One region of the Bradyrhizobium sp. USDA 4503 genome, then DNA from elsewhere that is predicted to be linked to it. Evidence: predicted binding sites of a transcription regulator. Region 1 holds the regulator's gene; each other region holds the start of a gene.
The links. Region 1 encodes PhoB, which activates phosphate uptake and scavenging genes when phosphate is short. Its sites were predicted from a motif close to TGTCATNNANCTGTCAT; they were not measured.

Region 1 (4,354 bases):
GCCGGAATTGCAGAAGAACACGAAGTCGGCAAAGCTCTGCTCGCACAGCCGCGCGGCAAGCACCTCGCCGTCCGGGCTCTTGAACAGGTTCGACATGTGCCAGAGCTTGGTCGCCTGTTCCTGCAGCGCCTTGACGAGATGCGGATGCGCGTGCCCGAGCGCGTTGACCGCGACGCCCGAGGTGAAATCGAGATAGCGGTCGCCGTTGGTTGCGATCAGCCAGGCGCCCTCACCGCGCTCGAAACCGAGATCGACCCTGGCGAAGACGGGGAGCAGATGCGACGTGGCAGCGTTGGTCATGACGATCACTGGCGGTTTTTAAGCCGACAATTGCCGCGCGCCTTGACGCCAGCGCAGCAACGGCCAGCTTCGGAAAACAAAACGGCCGCCTTTGCGGGCGGCACGTGGCGGGCATTCTATGCTGCGGTCGGTAAGTGTCAATCGCCACGAAGTGGCCTTCCTGCAATGCGAAACGAGCGCAATCCGGAGCATTCCGGTGCGGTGGAAAAGCCTCATCGCGATGCTTAACTGTGTGGGAACATGTGGACGCACGACCGCGGACTCTTGCGCCAGAGTCACGCCATATTGTAGCGTTTGGCCTGTCGGGTACGACATCTCGTGCGGCGGTACTGGACCCTCTAAGTAGCCTTTGTGTCTCGCGTAAACGTTCGGGCGCAACACCGTGCCCGGCGAGGGCTAAGGGATTCTGGCCGCAGGGATATTTGTCCAGATTGGCTCGCAGCGCCGCTCCAATGATTGGCCGGCGCTACGCGAAGGGAAGAATGCGATGACTGTATTGACCTGGTCCGACGATCGCGTCGAGCAGCTGAAGAAGCTCTGGGAGTCCGGCCTGTCGGCCAGCCAGATCGCGGCGGAACTTGGCAATGTGACGCGAAACGCCGTGATCGGCAAAGTGCATCGGCTCGGCCTCTCCGGCCGCGCCAAGGCACCCTCCACGGCCGCGCCGCGGCAGCGCAAGGCCCGCCCCGCCCAGCACATGATGCGGGTGGCGCGCCCGGTCTCGCGCGGCAACACCGCGCTGGCGCACGCCTTCGAGGCCGAGATGGAGCCCGATCCGATCTCCTACGACAATGTGGTGCCGATGAGCCAGCGGCTGTCGCTGCTCGAGCTCAACGAGGCCACCTGTCACTGGCCGGTCGGCGATCCCTCGAGCCCGGAATTCTTCTTCTGCGGCGGCAAAGCGCTCGGCGGCCTGCCCTATTGCGCGCATCACTCGCGCGTCGCCTACCAGCCCGCCGCCGATCGCCGCCGGCCGTCGGCGAAACCGCAGATCAAGTGAGCACTCGGGAAAACGACGGAAGACCTCAAAGACAAATCCCCGCGAAAGCGGGGATTTTTTTGTGTGACCCAGCCCGGCTATATCACCAGCGTCGTCCCGGCGCAGGCCGGGACCCATAACCACGAATGGGTGTTGTTAGAAAGCCGTCTGGCCGCGTGCCGATTGCGCTGGCCGCGGCGTATGGGTCCCGGCTTTCGCCGGGACGACGCCGTGTTGCGGTTTATGAATGCCGCATGGCCGTTACGGCTGCGGCTCGGCCTTGGCAAAGCGGTCGTCGAGCGCGTAGCCGGCGCCGCGCACAGTGCGGATCGGATCCTGCTCGCGGCCCGGATTGAGCAGCTTGCGCAGGCGGCCGATATGCACGTCGACGGTGCGCTCATCGATGTAGATGTCGCGGCCCCAGACGCTGTCGAGCAATTGCTCGCGGCTGAACACGCGGCCGGGATGCTCGAGGAAGAATTCGAGCAGGCGATACTCGGTCGGCCCGAGATCGATCGGACGGCCCGAGCGCGCCACGCGGCGCTTCTCGCGGTCGAGCTCGATGTCGCCGTAGGTCAGCACGGTCGCAAGCCGCTCCGGGCTGGCGCGGCGCAACAGGCCCTTCACCCGCGCCAGCAGCTCCGGCACCGAGAACGGCTTGACGATGTAATCGTCGGCGCCGGTGGCAAGCCCGCGCACGCGCTCGCTTTCCTCGCCGCGCGCGGTCAGCATGATGATCGGAAGCTGCTTGGTCTCGGGCCGCGCCCGCAGGCGGCGGCACAGTTCGATGCCGGACAGGCCCGGCAGCATCCAGTCCAGCACCACGAGGTCGGGAACGCGCTCCTTCAGCCTTGTATCCGCATCGTCGCCGCGCCCCACCGTCTCGACATCGTAGCCTTCCGCATCGAGATTGTAGCGCAACAGCGTCGTCAGCGCTTCCTCGTCTTCGACTACCAGAATGCGTGCGCTCATCGGTTTAAGTTCTTTCTCTGTGGTGATCCGTTGCCCAGACGCAAACCGAAACGCTTACTTCCTTGAGCATAGTCCCCGCGGAAACGATTTGTCGCGAGGATCGTCCAGTTTCGCTCTTGCCGGTTCCGTGCTTGCCGATCATGCCTCAGTTGCCCGGCACCGTGGTGGCAAAAGTGGTCATGTCGCCCTTCGGGCGCTTGTCGGTGATCTGCTGGCCCTCGATCATGTAGAACACGGTCTCGGCGATATTGGTGGCGTGATCGCCGATCCGCTCGATGTTCTTGGCGCAGAACATCAGATGGATGCAGAACGAGATGTTGCGCGGATCTTCCATCATGTAGGTGAGCAGTTCGCGGAACAGCGAGGTGCAGATCGCATCGACCTCCTCGTCGCCCTTCCAGACGTTCATCGCCGCCGGCAGGTCGTGCGCGGCATAGGCGTCGAGCACCGACTTGACCTGCGACAGCACGAGGTCGGTCATGTGCTCGAGGCCGCGGATCAACTTCAGCGGCTGGAAATCGCTCTCCAGCGCCGCGACGCGCTTGCCCATGTTCTTGGCGAGGTCGCCGATCCGCTCGAGATCGGTGGCGACGCGCATCGCGCTGACGATCTCACGCAGGTCGATCGCCATCGGCTGGCGGCGCGCGATCGTCAGCACCGCGCGCTCTTCGATGTTGCGCTGCAGATTGTCGATCTCGATGTCGGCGGCGACCACGCGCTTGCCGAGCGCGACGTCGCGACGGATCAGCGCGTCGACCGACTCGGTAATCATTCGTTCGACCAGGCCGCCCATCTCGGCGACCAGGCGGGTCAACTCCTGCAGGTCGCTGTCGAATGCCTTGGCGGTATGTTCAGAAGCCATCGCTTGTCTCCCTCAACCATGATCCCGGGGATCATGGCTTCGTGTCCTGAATTTTAGCATGACCTGATCGGAAAACCGGTTTCCACTTTTCCGGATCATGCGCCGGTCAACCGAACCGGCCGGTGATGTAGTCCTGGGTGCGCCGATCGCCCGGTGAGGTGAAGATCTTGTTGGTGTCGTCGAACTCGATCAGCTCGCCGAGATACATGAAGGCGGTCTTGTCGGAGACGCGCGCCGCCTGCTGCATGTTGTGGGTGACGATCGCGATCGTGTAGTCCTCGGAGAGTTCCTGGATCAGCTCCTCGACCTTGGCGGTCGAGATCGGGTCGAGCGCCGAGCACGGCTCGTCGAACAGGATCACCTCGGGGCGCACCGCCACGGTGCGCGCGATGCACAGGCGCTGCTGCTGGCCACCGGAGAGCGACAGGCCGGAGGCGTTCAGCTTGTCCTTGACCTCGTTCCACAGCGCGCCGCCGCGCAGCGCCTTCTCGACCCGGTCGTCCATCTCGGACTTCGAGATCTTCTCATAGAGGCGGATGCCGAAGGCGATGTTCTCGTAGATCGTCATCGGGAACGGCGTCGGCTTCTGGAACACCATGCCGACCCGCGCGCGCAGCAAGTTGAGGTCGAGCTTGGGGTCGAGAATGTTGGTCTGGTCCAGCATCAGCTGGCCGACCGCGCGCTGACCCGGATACAGGTCGTACATCCGGTTGAAAATGCGCAGCAGGGTCGACTTGCCGCAGCCGGACGGGCCGATGAACGCCGTGACGCGGTTGGTGCCGAGCGTCAGGTTGATGTTCTTCAGCGCGTGGTGCTCGCCGTAATAGAAGTTGAGGTTGCGCACCGTGACTTTCGGCGGCGCTTCCGGCAGCGGAACCTGGGGAATGTGGCCTGCGGCAGTCGTGGAGACGGAAAGCTCGGTCATTTTGCGGCCCTTTCGGCACCAAGGATACGCGCGCCGATATTCAACGCGAGCACGGTGAATGTGATGAGCAGCGCGCCGCTCCACGCCAGCTCTTTCCAGTAGGCGTAGGGGCTCTGCACGAAGTTGTTGATGGTCACTGGCAGGTTGGCCATCGTCTTGGTCAGATCCAGGCTGAAGAACTGGTTCGACAGCGCGGTGAACAGCAGCGGCGCGGTCTCGCCGGCGACGCGGGCGGTCGCCAGCAGCACACCGGTGATCAGACCCGATCGCGCGGCACGATAAGCGATCCGCTTGATCACCAGCGAACGCGGCAGGC
Region 2 (4,354 bases), 4.0 Mb from region 1:
GCCCTCGGCGATACCAGCGACGATCTGCGCGGTGGCCTCCGGGTGCAGCTTGCCGCAGGCGAAATAGTCGAGGAAGAACAGCGGTTCCGCGCCCTGCACGACGAGGTCGTTGACCGACATCGCGACCAGATCGATGCCGATACCGCCATGAATGCCGGTCTCGATCGCGATCTTCAGCTTGGTGCCGACGCCATCGGTCGCGGCCACCAGGACCGGATCCTTGAAGCCGGCGGCCTTGAGGTCGAACAGCCCGCCGAAACCGCCGATCTCGGCGTCCGCGCCAGGCCGCGCGGTGGCCCGCACCATCGGCTTGATCAGATCGACCAGTCGATTGCCGGCGTCGATATCGACACCCGAATCCGCGTAAGTGAGCCCGTTTTTGCGCTCGGTCATGCCCAATTCCAGATGATCAGGGGCTGGTTACGAGGAATTCCGCCCCCGCGCAATGGCTCGCGGCGCTGCCGCCGCGATACTATGTAGATAACACAAGGCGGCTGCGCAAAAGAGCCGGATATCGAGTAAAATCAGGCTTCTAGCCGGGAAGCGATCCAAGTTGAGCATTCCGAACATCATCACCCTCGGCCGCATCATCCTGGTGCCGGTGATCGTCTGGGCCATCGTGTCCAGCCAGATGGAGATTGCGTTCGCGATCTTCGTGATCGCCGGCGTCTCGGACGCGGTCGACGGTTTCCTCGCCAAGCGCTTCAACATGACGAGCGAGCTCGGCGCCCTGCTCGATCCGCTCGCCGACAAGGCGCTCCTGGTGTCGATCTATGTCGCGCTCGGAATCTGGGGCGCGGTGCCGCGCTGGATCGTGATTCTCGTGGTGTCACGCGACATCATGATCGTCTCCGCCGTGATTGTGTCATGGTTGTTCGACAAGCCGGTCGAGATGAAGCCGCTGATGGTGTCGAAGCTGAACACGGTGGCGCAGGTCGCGTTCGCAGCGCTGGTGCTGGCCTCGCTCGGCTTCGGCTTTCAGCCACATCCTTACGACCTGATCCTGATGGGCCTGGTCACGATCTTTACTTTGGGTTCGGTGTCCCTCTATCTCGTGGAGTGGGTGCGGCACATGAGCACGATCGAAGCTCGGTAGGCGGGATCCGGAAAAGTGGAAGCCGGTTTTCCCGCGACAAACGCGACGCGTTTGCGCATGGCTAAAATGAAGTGGTTTGGAGACTTGCGTGGCCAGTAGCGTTCAACCTCGTCAATTGGCCTTGGCCCTGCCGCACGAGGAGAAGCTGACCCGCGACGATTTCCTTGAGGGCCCTGCCAATGAGGCGGCGCTGGCGCTGATCGACGGCTGGCCGGACTGGCCAAACCGAATCATGCTGCTGGTCGGGCCTGACGGCTCCGGCAAAAGCCACCTCGCCGCGATCTGGGCCGAGAGCGCCGGCGCGCGCTCGACCGCGGCGCATGCGCTGACCGCCGACACGGTGCCGACCGCGCTTGCGACCGGTGCGCTCGTCGTCGAAGACCTGAGGCCGGCGGATTTCGACGAGCGCGCGATGTTTCATCTTTTAAATCTGGCGCGCCAGGACGATGCCTACGTGCTGATCACGGCGCGCATTCCGCCCTCGGCGTTCGAGATCGAATTGCGCGACCTGCGGTCGCGGCTCCGCGCGGTGCCGACCGTGACGCTGCTGCCGCCGGACGACCAGCTGTTCCGCGGCCTGATCGTCAAGTTCTGCGCCGACCGCCAGATGAGCGTGGACGAACCGCTGGTCAGCTATCTGAGCAACCGGATCGAGCGTTCCTACGTTGCCGTCCGGCAGGCGGTCGAGCTCCTGGATACCGAGGCACTCCGGCTCGGCCGTCCCGTCACGCGGGCGCTGGCGGCGGAGCTGTTGCGCGACGCCTGATCCATCCCGCGGCTTGACGGCGCAGGCGAGCGGAACATCAATGTCATCGAAACGTCATCGCAATATCACATGGTCTCTGCGGCTCTCGGCTACACCGCCCCGGCCCCTGCCCTGAATTGGACCAGCACTTTATGGACTCGGCACAAGCTACTGAAATCAAAGAAAAAGAGGCGGAGTTTCCCGCCATTCCCGCAATCGCGACCAGCCCCGAACGCTTCATCAACCGGGAGCTCTCCTGGCTGCACTTCAACCGGCGGGTGCTCGAGGAATCGGTCAATCTCGGCCATCCCGTGCTGGAGCGGGTCCGCTTCCTGTCGATTTCGGCGAATAACCTCGACGAGTTCTTCATGGTCCGTGTCGCCGGCATCAAGGCGCAGGTCCGCGAGGGCATTACCGAGCGCAGCCCGGACGGCCTGCTGCCGGCCGATCAGCTCGTGATGATCAACAAGACCGTCTCGCAGCTCGCCTCCGACCAGCAGGCGATCTGGAGCGACCTGCGGGATATCCTGGCCAAGGTCGGCATCCAACTGGTCGACGGCCGCGACGTCACCAAGTCCGAGCGCAGCTGGATCGAGGATCACTTCCTCCACAGCATCTTCCCGCTGCTGACGCCGCTGGCGATCGACCCGGCGCATCCCTTCCCGTTCATCCCGAATCTCGGCTTCACGGTGGCGCTGCAATTGTCGCGGATCTCCGACGGCAAGGCGATGAACGCGCTGATCCGCATGCCCGGCAAGATCGACCGCTTCATCCGCATCCCCTCCAACAAGGAAGGCGCGCCGGCGCGGCTGATCACGCTGGAGCAGGCCACCGGTCTCTTCATCGGCCGCCTGTTCCCCGGCTACACCGTCAAGGGCCAAGGCGCATTCCGCATCATCAGAGACTCCGAACTCGAAATCGAGGAAGAGGCCGAAGACCTCGTTCGCCTGTTCGAGACCGCGCTCAAGCGGCGACGCCGCGGGTCGGTGATCCGGCTCGAGATCGAGGCCACGATGCCAGAGGAGCTGCGCATCTTCGTGCAGCACGCCTTGTCGGCCGCAGACGACGAAGTGATCCTGGTCGACGGCGTGCTGGCGATGAACGAGCTGTCGCAGCTCACCCGCCTCAATCGCCCCGACCTCGAATTCCCGCCCTATGTGCCGCGCCACCCCGAGCGGGTGCGCGATCATGGCGGCGATATCTTCGCCGCCATCCGCCAGAAGGACCTCGTGGTCCATCACCCCTACGAATCCTTCGACGTCGTGGTGCAGTTCCTGCAGCAGGCGGCACGCGATCCCGACGTGGTCGCGATCAAGCAGACGCTCTATCGCACCTCGAACAATTCGCCGATCGTGCGCGCGCTGGCGGAAGCCGCCGAGGCCGGCAAGTCGGTGACCGCGCTGATCGAGCTGAAGGCGCGCTTCGACGAGGAAGCCAATATCCGCTGGGCCCGCGACCTCGAACGCGCCGGCGTGCAGGTGGTCTACGGCTTCATCGAATTGAAGACGCATGCCAAGCTGTCGATGGTGGTGCGCCGCGAGGGCGGCAATCTCACGACCTATGTGCACACCGGCACCGGCAACTATCACCCGGTCACCGCGCGCATCTACACCGACCTCTCCTACTTCACCTCGGATCCGATCATCGGCCGCGACGTCGCGCGGGTCTTCAACTACATCACCGGCTATGCCGAGCCGAGCGACATCGAGAAGATGGCGGTGTCGCCGCTGACGCTGCGCAAGCGGATCATCGAGCACATCCACGGCGAGATCGCGCACGTCAAGCACGGCCGGCCCGGCGCGGTCTGGATGAAGATGAATGCGCTGGTCGACCCTGATATCATCGACGCGCTGTACGAGGCCTCGCAGGCCGGCGTCTCGGTCGAGCTCGTGGTGCGCGGCATCTGCTGCCTGCGGCCGGGGCTGCCGGGACTGTCGGAGAACATCCGCGTCAAATCGGTGATCGGCCGGTTCCTGGAACACGGCCGAATCTATTGCTTCGGCATGGGTCAGGGCCTGCCGAGCACAAAAGCTGCTGTGTATATCTCGTCCGCCGACATGATGCCGCGGAACCTCGACCGTCGCGTCGAGGTTCTCTGTCCGCTGCAAAATCCCACGGTGCATCAGCAGGTTCTCGAACAGATCATGGTCGCGAACCTGAAGGACACCGAGCAAAGCTGGCAATTGTTGCCGGATGGGTCGTCAACGCGTATGAAGGCCGCGAAAGGCGAAGAGCCCTTCAATCTGCATGACTACTTCATGACAAATCCGAGTCTGTCCGGCCGTGGTAAGTCTCTCAAGGAATCTTCACCGCGCCGTCTCACGCGTCGCAACGAGCGTCAGCAGCCATCGTCTTAAGGGGGCCTTACGGTGAAGCGGCCGCGGAAGCGCGCTTCCAGCGTCGCTGTCATCGATATCGGCTCGAACTCGGTTCGTCTCGTGGTCTACGAGGCGATGGCGCGCAGCCTCATCACAATCTTCAACGAGAAGGCGCTGTGCGGGCTCGGGCGCGAG
Region 3 (4,354 bases), 3.7 Mb from region 1:
CGCAGCAGTTGTTGTGAGAGGGACTCGTCGTTGCAGCATCGCTTAACAATTTGCATTTGGGGTTATGGGTTCCCTGCTTTCGCAGGGACGGCACTGAGTGTGTGAATCGTCCGAGCTTTGCATCTCGTTCCGTTTTGCAAAAGAGGCTTGCGCCGTCGGGCAACTCAGTGATTGGCGCTGGCGCCCTGCCCGGCTGGACGGCCTCGCCGCGACAACAAGGCTACGGCGCGATCCATATCCCAATCACGATGATGGCCAGTGATACGGCAATGACCAGCATATCGGTGGTGAGCCAATCGGGCATTCCGTTTGATGGCTGCTCGCTCATGTCCGCGACTCCTTCTGTTCGCGTCGAGCCGATATGCTGGAGCGGACCGGCGCGAACGAGGATGAACTGGTTCACATAAAGCTAGGAAAAAGCGGCAAATTCCGCGTGTTTTAACGCGCTCAAGTTGCGCCACACGGTCGATCTGCCGCGCAGGTTTCTGAACATGTTCGACAACGCCGCCGCTTCGGCACAGTCACCATCGTCGTCGTTCAACGCGCTGCGAGAGGCGGCTGAACGTCACCGGATTGTCGGCGCAACCCGGCGCCGACCTGCCGCGCACGCGACAGGCCGCACACGGCCGACGAAGCAGCCGAGGTAGTGGAGTCGCCGTCCCGTCCCGATCCTCACAGCACCTTGCGCTGTGCGAGGTTCTTCATCAGCGCACCGACGCCGAAGGTCCAGGGCTCGCATTCGTCGCTATTGCGCATCCGGTTGACCAGCTTGCCGAGCTGTGGTGCGGCGATGGTCACGATGTCGTCGCGCTTGTGGGTAAAGCCCTCGCCCTTGGAATCGCGATCCTTGACCGGCGCGAACATCGTGCCGAGGAACAGCGCAAATCCATCAGGATATTGATGCACGGGGCCGATGGTCTGGGCGACCAGATCGGTCGGGTCGCGGCTGATCTTGCTGATCGAGGAATGGCCCTCGAGCACGAAGCCGTCCGCGCCAGTCACGGTCAGTCCGACATCCATCTTCCTGACATCGTCGAGCGAGAAGGTCTGGTCGAACAGCCGGAGCAGCGGACCGATCGCGCAGGACGCGTTGTTGTCCTTGGCCTTCGACAGCAACAGCGCCGAGCGCCCCTCGAAGTCGCGCAGATTGACGTCGTTGCCGAGCGCGGCGCCGACGATCTTGCCGGCGGCGGAGACAACAAGCACGACCTCCGGCTCCGGATTATTCCAGGTCGACTTCGGATGCAGCCCGGCATCCATGCCTGATCCGACCGAGGACAGCGTCGGCGCCTTGGTGAACACTTCGGCGTCGGGACCGATGCCGACCTCGAGATACTGGCTCCAGGCATTCTGATCGATCAGCACCTGCTTCAGTTTCATCGCCTGCTCGGAGCCGGGCTTCAGCTTGGAGAGATCGTCGCCGACCAGGCGCACCACTTCCTTGCGGATCGCGTCCGCCGAGGACGGATTGCCGCGCGCCCGCTCCTCGATCACGCGCTCCAGCATCGAGATTGCGAAGGTGACGCCGGCGGCCTTCAGCACCTGGAGATCGACCGGCGCCAGCAGGTGCGGCCTGGCCTTGTCGCGGCCGTCGGGCGGGGTGTTGGCGAGGATCGCCTCGAAATCGCCGATCCGCTCGCCGCCCGTGGCGCGCAGCGCGGCCGCGGGATCGCTTTCCTCGCAGAGCGCGCTCACCGTCGGGAACCGCGCCGTGACATCGAACACACCGTCTGCCCGCACCGCGACGACGGCGGGCCCGCCGGCCTGCGGCAACCAGACCCGCCCGACCAGCGTGCCGGCGGTGCCGTCCTCCGGCAGGACGTCTTTTGGCGTGAGCGAAATCATCGGCACATCTCCCTTTTTGGTTTTGTCGGCTTGTTAGCACAGTCCGCCCGGCGGCGTGAAACAGCGGTCACGGCATTGTCATAGAGGGGTAACATCGCCCGTCAATGCTGCCGTCCGATCCATCTAACACACTGAAAGACGGACCTTCATGACGACCTCCGCCCTCACCGACGAAGCCTCCCGGGATGAAGCCTTGCGCGCCCGCATCCATCAGGAGATGGCCGACAGCCTCGACGAGGAACTCGAGCTCGAGCTCGACGACGTGAGGCTCGACGAGCTCGACCATGACGGCGCCGCCGGCAGGCCGTCGATCGACCGCAAGTTCTATTTCCGCGAATTGCTGCGGCTGCAGGGCGAGCTGGTCAAGCTGCAGGACTGGGTGCAGCACGAGAAGAAGAAGGTCGTCGTGCTGTTCGAGGGCCGCGATTCCGCCGGCAAGGGCGGCGTGATCAAGCGCATCACCCAGCGGCTCAACCCGCGGGTCTGCCGGATCGCGGCGCTGCCGGCGCCGAACGAGCGCGAGCGCACGCAATGGTACTTCCAGCGCTATGTCTCGCATCTGCCGGCCGGCGGCGAGATCGTGCTGTTCGACCGCAGCTGGTACAACCGCGCCGGCGTCGAGAAGGTGATGGGGTTCTGCAGCGACGAGCAGTATGAGGAATTCTTCAACTCGGTGCCGGAATTCGAGCGCATGCTGATCCGCTCCGGCACCGTCCTCCTGAAATACTGGTTTTCGATCACCGACGAGGAACAGGCGTTCCGCTTCTCGATGCGGATCCAGGATCCGCTGAAGCAGTGGAAGCTGAGCCCGATGGACGTCGAGGCGCGGACCCGCTGGGAGCTCTACACCAAGGCGAAGGAAACGATGCTGGAACGCACGCACCTGCAGGACTCGCCGTGGTGGATCGTCGATGCAGTCGACAAGAAGCGCGCCCGGCTCAACTGCATCTCGCATCTCTTGAGCCTGATCCCCTATCAGGCGGTCACCCACCAGCCGGTGGTGCTGCCGCCGCGGGTGCGCAACCCGGACTATCACCGCGGCCCGATCCCGCAGGAGATGTACGTGCCGGGACGATATTGATTCTGGGCACGAGCGCGCTCTGTCCTCCCCCGCTTACGGGGAGGATCACTAAATCGCGATTGGAGATTGTGAGGCAGCTCACTGGTCCTTTTGCGCCCTCCCTTTAAACCAGAGGTTGCTCGCAATTCGCGGGCTAGAAGGAGGCGTACGCTATGTTGAAAGAACATCTTGAAAGCAAAAGCTCGGCGACCGACCAGCCAAAAAGCTATAAGGGTGTTGCGACACATGCTATCCAAACCCTTGACCTCAGTTGGAGCGCGCCTATTCGTTACGGCGATTGCAAGCTGTCCGGCTTCTTGAACGGCACCCTGAACAACGGCCCCACTCTCAGGCTTCGTTCTGACGGAACAGCAGAATTGCTGGCAAAATTTTTCTCGACCGACGACGGTGATGTTTGGGTTATCGATCGTCTCGTTCTTTTGGACATTCACGGGACGGTGCTTTTTCAATTTCCACACCTTTCAAGTCCAGAAACCCAGACAGACAACCAAGTGCTCGATTGGGTAGCCGAACTGAGCTTCCCCGCCGTTTTCTTTTCTTCGGTCACAGGGGCGAACATGACCTATCGTTGCTAACCCCTAAGGGCGCGGTTCGCGGCTTATTCGACCTCCCCCACAAGCGGGAGAGGTGAAGTCCGGCACGTAGGCGACCGCGCCCTTGCCTTGCCTACCAATGGTGCAGGCGCGCGCACTTGCTGGCACCGGATACCGACGCTAGGCTTCCCCCGATTTGGTGCAGGGAGGCCCGCTTGACTCAATCCGACGACATCAAAATCTCCGAAGATCGCCGCGACGCGCTGCGCTATGCGCTCGGGATCGGCAGCGGCGCGGCGCTCGCGGCCGCGATGGCAACGCCGGCCTCGGCGCAGACGCCAGCCGACAACACGCTGGATCGCATCCGGGCCAACAAGGTGCTGCGGATCGCGGTGCTGCCGGGCGAGCTGCCCTATTTCAACAAGGACCTCGCCTCGGGCACCTGGTCCGGCTTCTCGATCGAGATGGCCAACGACCTGGCCAAACTGCTCGACGTCAAGCTGGAGTATGTCGAGTCGACCTACGGCAATTCAATCCTTGATCTGCAGGCCAACAAGATCGACCTCGGCTTCGCGCTCAACCCGACGCCGCAGCGCGCGCTGGTGGTCGATTTCACCAATCTGGTGTTCCCGCATCCGTTCGGCGCGATGCTGAGGAAGGGGCTGGAAGCCAAGACCTGGGCCGACATCAACAAGCCCGAGGTCAAGATCGCGGTCGACGTCGGCTCGGCCAACGAGGCGGTGGCGCGCCGCTTTGCGCCGAACGCCACCATCAAGTCGCTGAAGTCGCGCGACGAGGTGATGCTGGAAATGTCGTCGGGTCGCGTCGATTGCGTGGTCAACGCGCTGGTGCTCGGGCTGACCGCGATCGCCAAGAACCCGAACCTCGGCACCTA
Region 4 (4,354 bases), 1.1 Mb from region 1:
ACCAGACCTGCGCCGCCGAGAAGCGCCGTCGCCGCAAGCGCGGGCTGTTCCCCGATCCGGCCAAGCGCGTCTTCATCAATGAGCGCGTCTGCGAGGGTTGCGGCGACTGCTCGGTGGCGTCGAACTGCGTCTCGGTGCAGCCGCTGGAGACCGAACTCGGCCGCAAGCGCCGTATCGACCAGTCGAACTGCAACAAGGATTTCTCCTGCATCGAGGGCTTTTGCCCGAGCTTTGTGATGGTGCAGGACCCCAAGCTGCGCAAGGCGGACCGCGCTGCCGCCGAACCCAAGGCGTTGTTCGCCGACTTGCCGACGCCGCCTGTGGCCGCGTTGAGCAATCCCTACAACATCCTGATCACCGGCATCGGCGGCACCGGTGTGATCACCATCGGCGCGCTGCTCGGCATGGCCGCGCATGTCGAGGGGCTCGCCTGTTCGACGCTCGACTTCACCGGCCTGTCGCAGAAGAACGGCGCCGTGATGAGCCATGTCCGGCTCGCGCCCGCCTCCGACATGCTGACCACGGTGCGCATCGCACCGGGCAATGCCAACCTGATCCTCGGCTGCGACCTCGTCGTCGCCACCAGCGTGCCGGCGCTGAGCCGCGCCGAGCGCGGCGTCACCCGCGCCGTGGTCAACGCCGATCTCTTGCCGACCGCGAGCTTCGTGATCGATCCCGATATCGACTTCGAAGCCAGCTCGATGCGCGATGCGCTAAACGGCGCGGTGACGCCTGGCGACCTCGATATCCTCGATGCCACCGGGCTTGCCACCGCGCTGATGGGCGACAGCATCGCCACCAACGCCTTCATGCTCGGTTTTGCCTTTCAGCGCGGCGCGATCCCGCTGTCGCTGGAAGCGATCCTGAAGGCGATCGAGCTCAACGGCGCCGCCATCGAGATGAACAAGACCGCGTTCTCGTGGGGCCGGCTCGCCGCGCATGATCTGCAACGCGTGGTCAGCGCCGCACGCTTCAAGAGCGCCGGCGCCGCGCCGGCCAAGAAGACGCTTGATGAGGCGATCGCGTTCCGCGCCAAATTCCTCACCGACTATCAGGACGCGGCCTACGCCAGGCGCTATCTCGACGATGTAGCGCGCGTCCGCACCGCCGAGGCGGCGGCCGCGCCGGGCTCGCAGGACCTGACGGAGGCCTTCGCAAAGGGCCTGTTCAAGCTGATGGCCTACAAGGATGAATACGAAGTCGCGCGGCTCTATTCCGACGGCGAGTTCAGCAAGGCCTTGAGGGAACAATTCCAAGGCAAGTCCGGCTTGAAGGTCTTGCTGGCGCCGCCGCTGCTGGCCCAGCGCGATCCCGTCACCGGGCGGCTGCAGAAGCGTGAATTCGGTCCGTGGATCTTCACGGCGTTCGGCATGCTTGCAAGGCTGAAGGGCCTGCGCGGCACCGCCTTCGACATCTTCGGCTATACCGCCGAGCGCAAGATGGAGCGCGCATTGCCGGTCGAGTATTCGGCGATGATCCTGCGTCACCTCGACGGCAAGAAGCCGCTCGACTTGCCGCGCCTCGTGGCGCTGGCGAAGGCTGCGGAGCTCGTGCGTGGTTATGGCCACATCAAGGAGGGCAACGTCGCCCGCTACCGCACCGAATGCGCTCGGCTGGAGCGCGCGATCAGCCAGCCGCTGGCGCAGGCGGCGGAGTAAGGCCGGGGAACTTTCCACAGCCGCCCTGGTTGACCGGCAACCCTGCCTGCAAGCGGTGGCTGGATTCGTACGCCCGAGCCCCTACATGATGGCTGTCTGTTCGAGTGATTTCAGGAGGCCGTTTGATGGTCCTGAAAAACGCTTTTGTTGCAACCGTTTGTACCGCGTGCCTGGCTTTGGGCGGCGTGGCGTTGGCTGACGAGTATCGCCCCAGCGAGTTCTTCAGCCTCGATCTTTCACGCGCAGTGTTGTCGCCGAAGCCGCTTGGCCCGCCGGCGCAGTTCGAGCCCGTTCCGGTCGAGGCGAAGACCGACCATGGCCCCGATCAGCATGCGAATGTCGAGCCGCAGGTCGAGGAGCCGAAAGTCGCGCCGAAGAAAGCCGTGCGGACCACCAGGGTGACCGCGCCGCACGAGAAGAAGCGCGCGGAAGCGCGCGTGCCCGCCCGTGCCAAGCTCGCGCGCCGCCACTCGAACCCGCTCGATGCGGAGGCCCGTGACACACGGATCCAGACCTGGCCGTGCCGCACCGGCGGCATCTGCAACTGGCATCGGTGAGGCGGCGCTCTCGCGCCTCTGCTTTCTCGAAGTGCGTCAATCCTTGACCCGTCATCCTGAGGTGCGAGCGAAGCGAGCCTCGAAGGATGGATCGGCCACGGACGGGCCGTTCATCCTTCGAGACGGCCGCTTCGCGACCTCCTCAGGATGACGGGTTTGGTGCTTGAGCGCTCGATATCCGGGGCCGCCGTCCCAGCAGCCGCCCCCGAGTCATCCCGCCGTCGCAAAACCGTCGGCGGAGAGTCAAGAAACCGTAAGGCCGGAGTCAAGGAGCGCAGGCAAAACCTTCGTTGCGATTCGACGAAGGTTATTCGATGCCGACAGCGAACTCCGCGAGGCGGCGAGGCCTCACCCGGCGCCAGCTTCTGGTGCGCTCGGCGTCGACCGCGGCGCTGGCGGGATTCGGCGCGCTGGCAAGACCGTATCTGAGCCGCGCCGCGGATCGGCCCGCGATTGCGGGCATCCAGTCCGGCGACGTGGCAAGCGATTCCGGTGTCATCTGGGCGCGCGCCGATCGCGCCGCGCGGATGCACATCGAATGCGCCGCGGTCGAAAGCTTCGCCAGCATCCTGCGCACCGTGTCCGCCGATGCGCTGCCCGAGCGCGACTTCACCGCCAAGCTGCTGCTCGACGGCCTGCCGCCGGGCCAGGACCTGTTCTATCGCGTGCGCTTCGAGGACCGCGAGGGCACATCAGGCGAAAGCCGGGTCGGCCATTTCCGAACCGCGCCGGCCGACCGGCGTCCCGTCTCGTTCGTCTGGTCCGGCGACGTCGTCGGGCAGGGCTGGGGCATCGACCCCGCGCGCGGCGGCTTGCGCAGCTACCGCACCATGCTGGACGAGCGTCCGGACTTCTTCATCCATTCCGGCGATCACATCTACGCCGATTGCACGGTGCCGTCGGAGCAGAAACTCCCAAACGGTGAGATCTGGCGCAACATCGTCACCGAGGAGAAATCCGTCGTCGCGCAGAGCCTCGATCAGTTTCGCGGCAACTACAAATACAACTGGCTCGACGAGAGTTTCCGCGCCTTCCACGCCGAGGTGCCGATGTTCGCGCAGTGGGACGACCACGAGGTGGCCGACGACTGGTCGCCACTCGGCACCACCGATGCGACCGGCTATGAGGCGGACGGCAGCTCGCGCCTGGTGGCACGGGCACGCCGCGCCTTCCACGAATTCATGCCCATGCGGCTGATGCCGGAGCGCGATGGCCGCGTCTACCGCAAGATTCCCTACGGGCCGCTGCTCGACGTCTTCATCATCGACATGCGCTCCTATCGCGATTCCAGCTGGAACAAGCAGGGCGATCCGGACCACGCCTGCATCCTCGGCCAGAGCCAGCTCGCCTGGCTGAAGCGGGAGCTGGTGGCGTCGGATGCTGTCTGGAAGGTGATCGCGGCGGATCTGCCGATCGGCCTCGTCAGCCTCGATGCGGTCGCGCTCGGCGACGGGCCGCCCGCGCGGCGCGAGCACGAGATCGCCGATCTGTTGTCCTTCATGAAGCGCGCCGGGGTCCGCAACACGGTGTGGCTCACCGCCGACATGCACTACACCGCCGCGCATCACTATGATCCGAACCGCGCGGTTTTCCAGGAGTTCGAGCCGTTCTGGGAGTTCGTCTCCGGTCCGCTGCATGCCGGCACCTGGTCGCCGGGCGAGCTCGACAACACCTTTGGCCCGAAGGCGATGTACCAGAAGGGCTGCTCGGCCGAGCAGGGCGACAATCTCGCGCCGTGCTTCGAGCTGCAATTCTTCGGCCGCGTCGACATCGACGGCAAGACCGGCGTGATGACGGTGACGCTGAAGGACGTCGACAACCACGACCTCTGGTCGGTCGATATCGAGCCGCGGCCGGACGCGCGGCCCGGCCAGATCATGGCGCAGCACATCTAGCGCCGTCTCTGATCCGTCGCGACATCTTGATTGCCGGCGTCTTGCCCGAGGGCCCGGTTTGCGGGCAGACTGCGTGTCGGCAGTCCTGCCAATTTCATTCCCACGAAACGATTTGCTGGCGTGACGTCGTCGATGGCATCGGCGTCCCACGCGTCAGGAGCTATCCATGGAAAATCTGCAGACACAGGGCATCAGCCTGCCGCAGCTCGGGCTCGGCACCTTCCGCATGCAGGGCGATACCTGC

Region 2: a site for PhoB is predicted at 1,904-1,920, ahead of ACVMIH_RS04690 (RNA degradosome polyphosphate kinase). Genes of this name have one in related genera too.
Region 3: a site for PhoB is predicted at 1,922-1,938, ahead of ppk2 (polyphosphate kinase 2). Genes of this name have one in related genera too.
Region 4: a site for PhoB is predicted at 2,424-2,440, ahead of ACVMIH_RS18925 (alkaline phosphatase D family protein). Genes of this name have one in related genera too.

Annotation. Positions count from the first base shown of each region.
Region 1 covers NZ_JBSRXS010000001.1:4,967,023-4,971,376, forward strand. Annotated here, with positions in the region: gene ACVMIH_RS23935 (acetylornithine transaminase) at 1-300, opposite strand, end outside; gene ACVMIH_RS23940 (GcrA family cell cycle regulator) at 788-1,300, shown strand; gene phoB (phosphate regulon transcriptional regulator PhoB) at 1,541-2,251, opposite strand; gene phoU (phosphate signaling complex protein PhoU) at 2,397-3,113, opposite strand; gene pstB (phosphate ABC transporter ATP-binding protein PstB) at 3,220-4,038, opposite strand; gene pstA (phosphate ABC transporter permease PstA) at 4,035-4,354, opposite strand, start outside.
Region 2 covers NZ_JBSRXS010000001.1:983,572-987,925, reverse strand. Annotated here, with positions in the region: gene purM (phosphoribosylformylglycinamidine cyclo-ligase) at 1-393, opposite strand, end outside; gene ACVMIH_RS04700 (CDP-alcohol phosphatidyltransferase family protein) at 554-1,096, shown strand; gene ACVMIH_RS04695 (P-loop NTPase family protein) at 1,185-1,862, shown strand; gene ACVMIH_RS04690 (RNA degradosome polyphosphate kinase) at 1,994-4,198, shown strand; gene ppx (exopolyphosphatase) at 4,211-4,354, shown strand, end outside.
Region 3 covers NZ_JBSRXS010000001.1:8,623,490-8,627,843, reverse strand. Annotated here, with positions in the region: gene ACVMIH_RS40465 (fumarylacetoacetate hydrolase family protein) at 673-1,845, opposite strand; gene ppk2 (polyphosphate kinase 2) at 1,994-2,926, shown strand; gene ACVMIH_RS40455 (DUF6294 family protein) at 3,079-3,501, shown strand; gene ACVMIH_RS40450 (transporter substrate-binding domain-containing protein) at 3,675-4,354, shown strand, end outside.
Region 4 covers NZ_JBSRXS010000001.1:3,893,602-3,897,955, reverse strand. Annotated here, with positions in the region: gene ACVMIH_RS18935 (indolepyruvate ferredoxin oxidoreductase family protein) at 1-1,658, shown strand, start outside; gene ACVMIH_RS18930 (hypothetical protein) at 1,784-2,215, shown strand; gene ACVMIH_RS18925 (alkaline phosphatase D family protein) at 2,530-4,110, shown strand; gene ACVMIH_RS18920 (aldo/keto reductase) at 4,277-4,354, shown strand, end outside.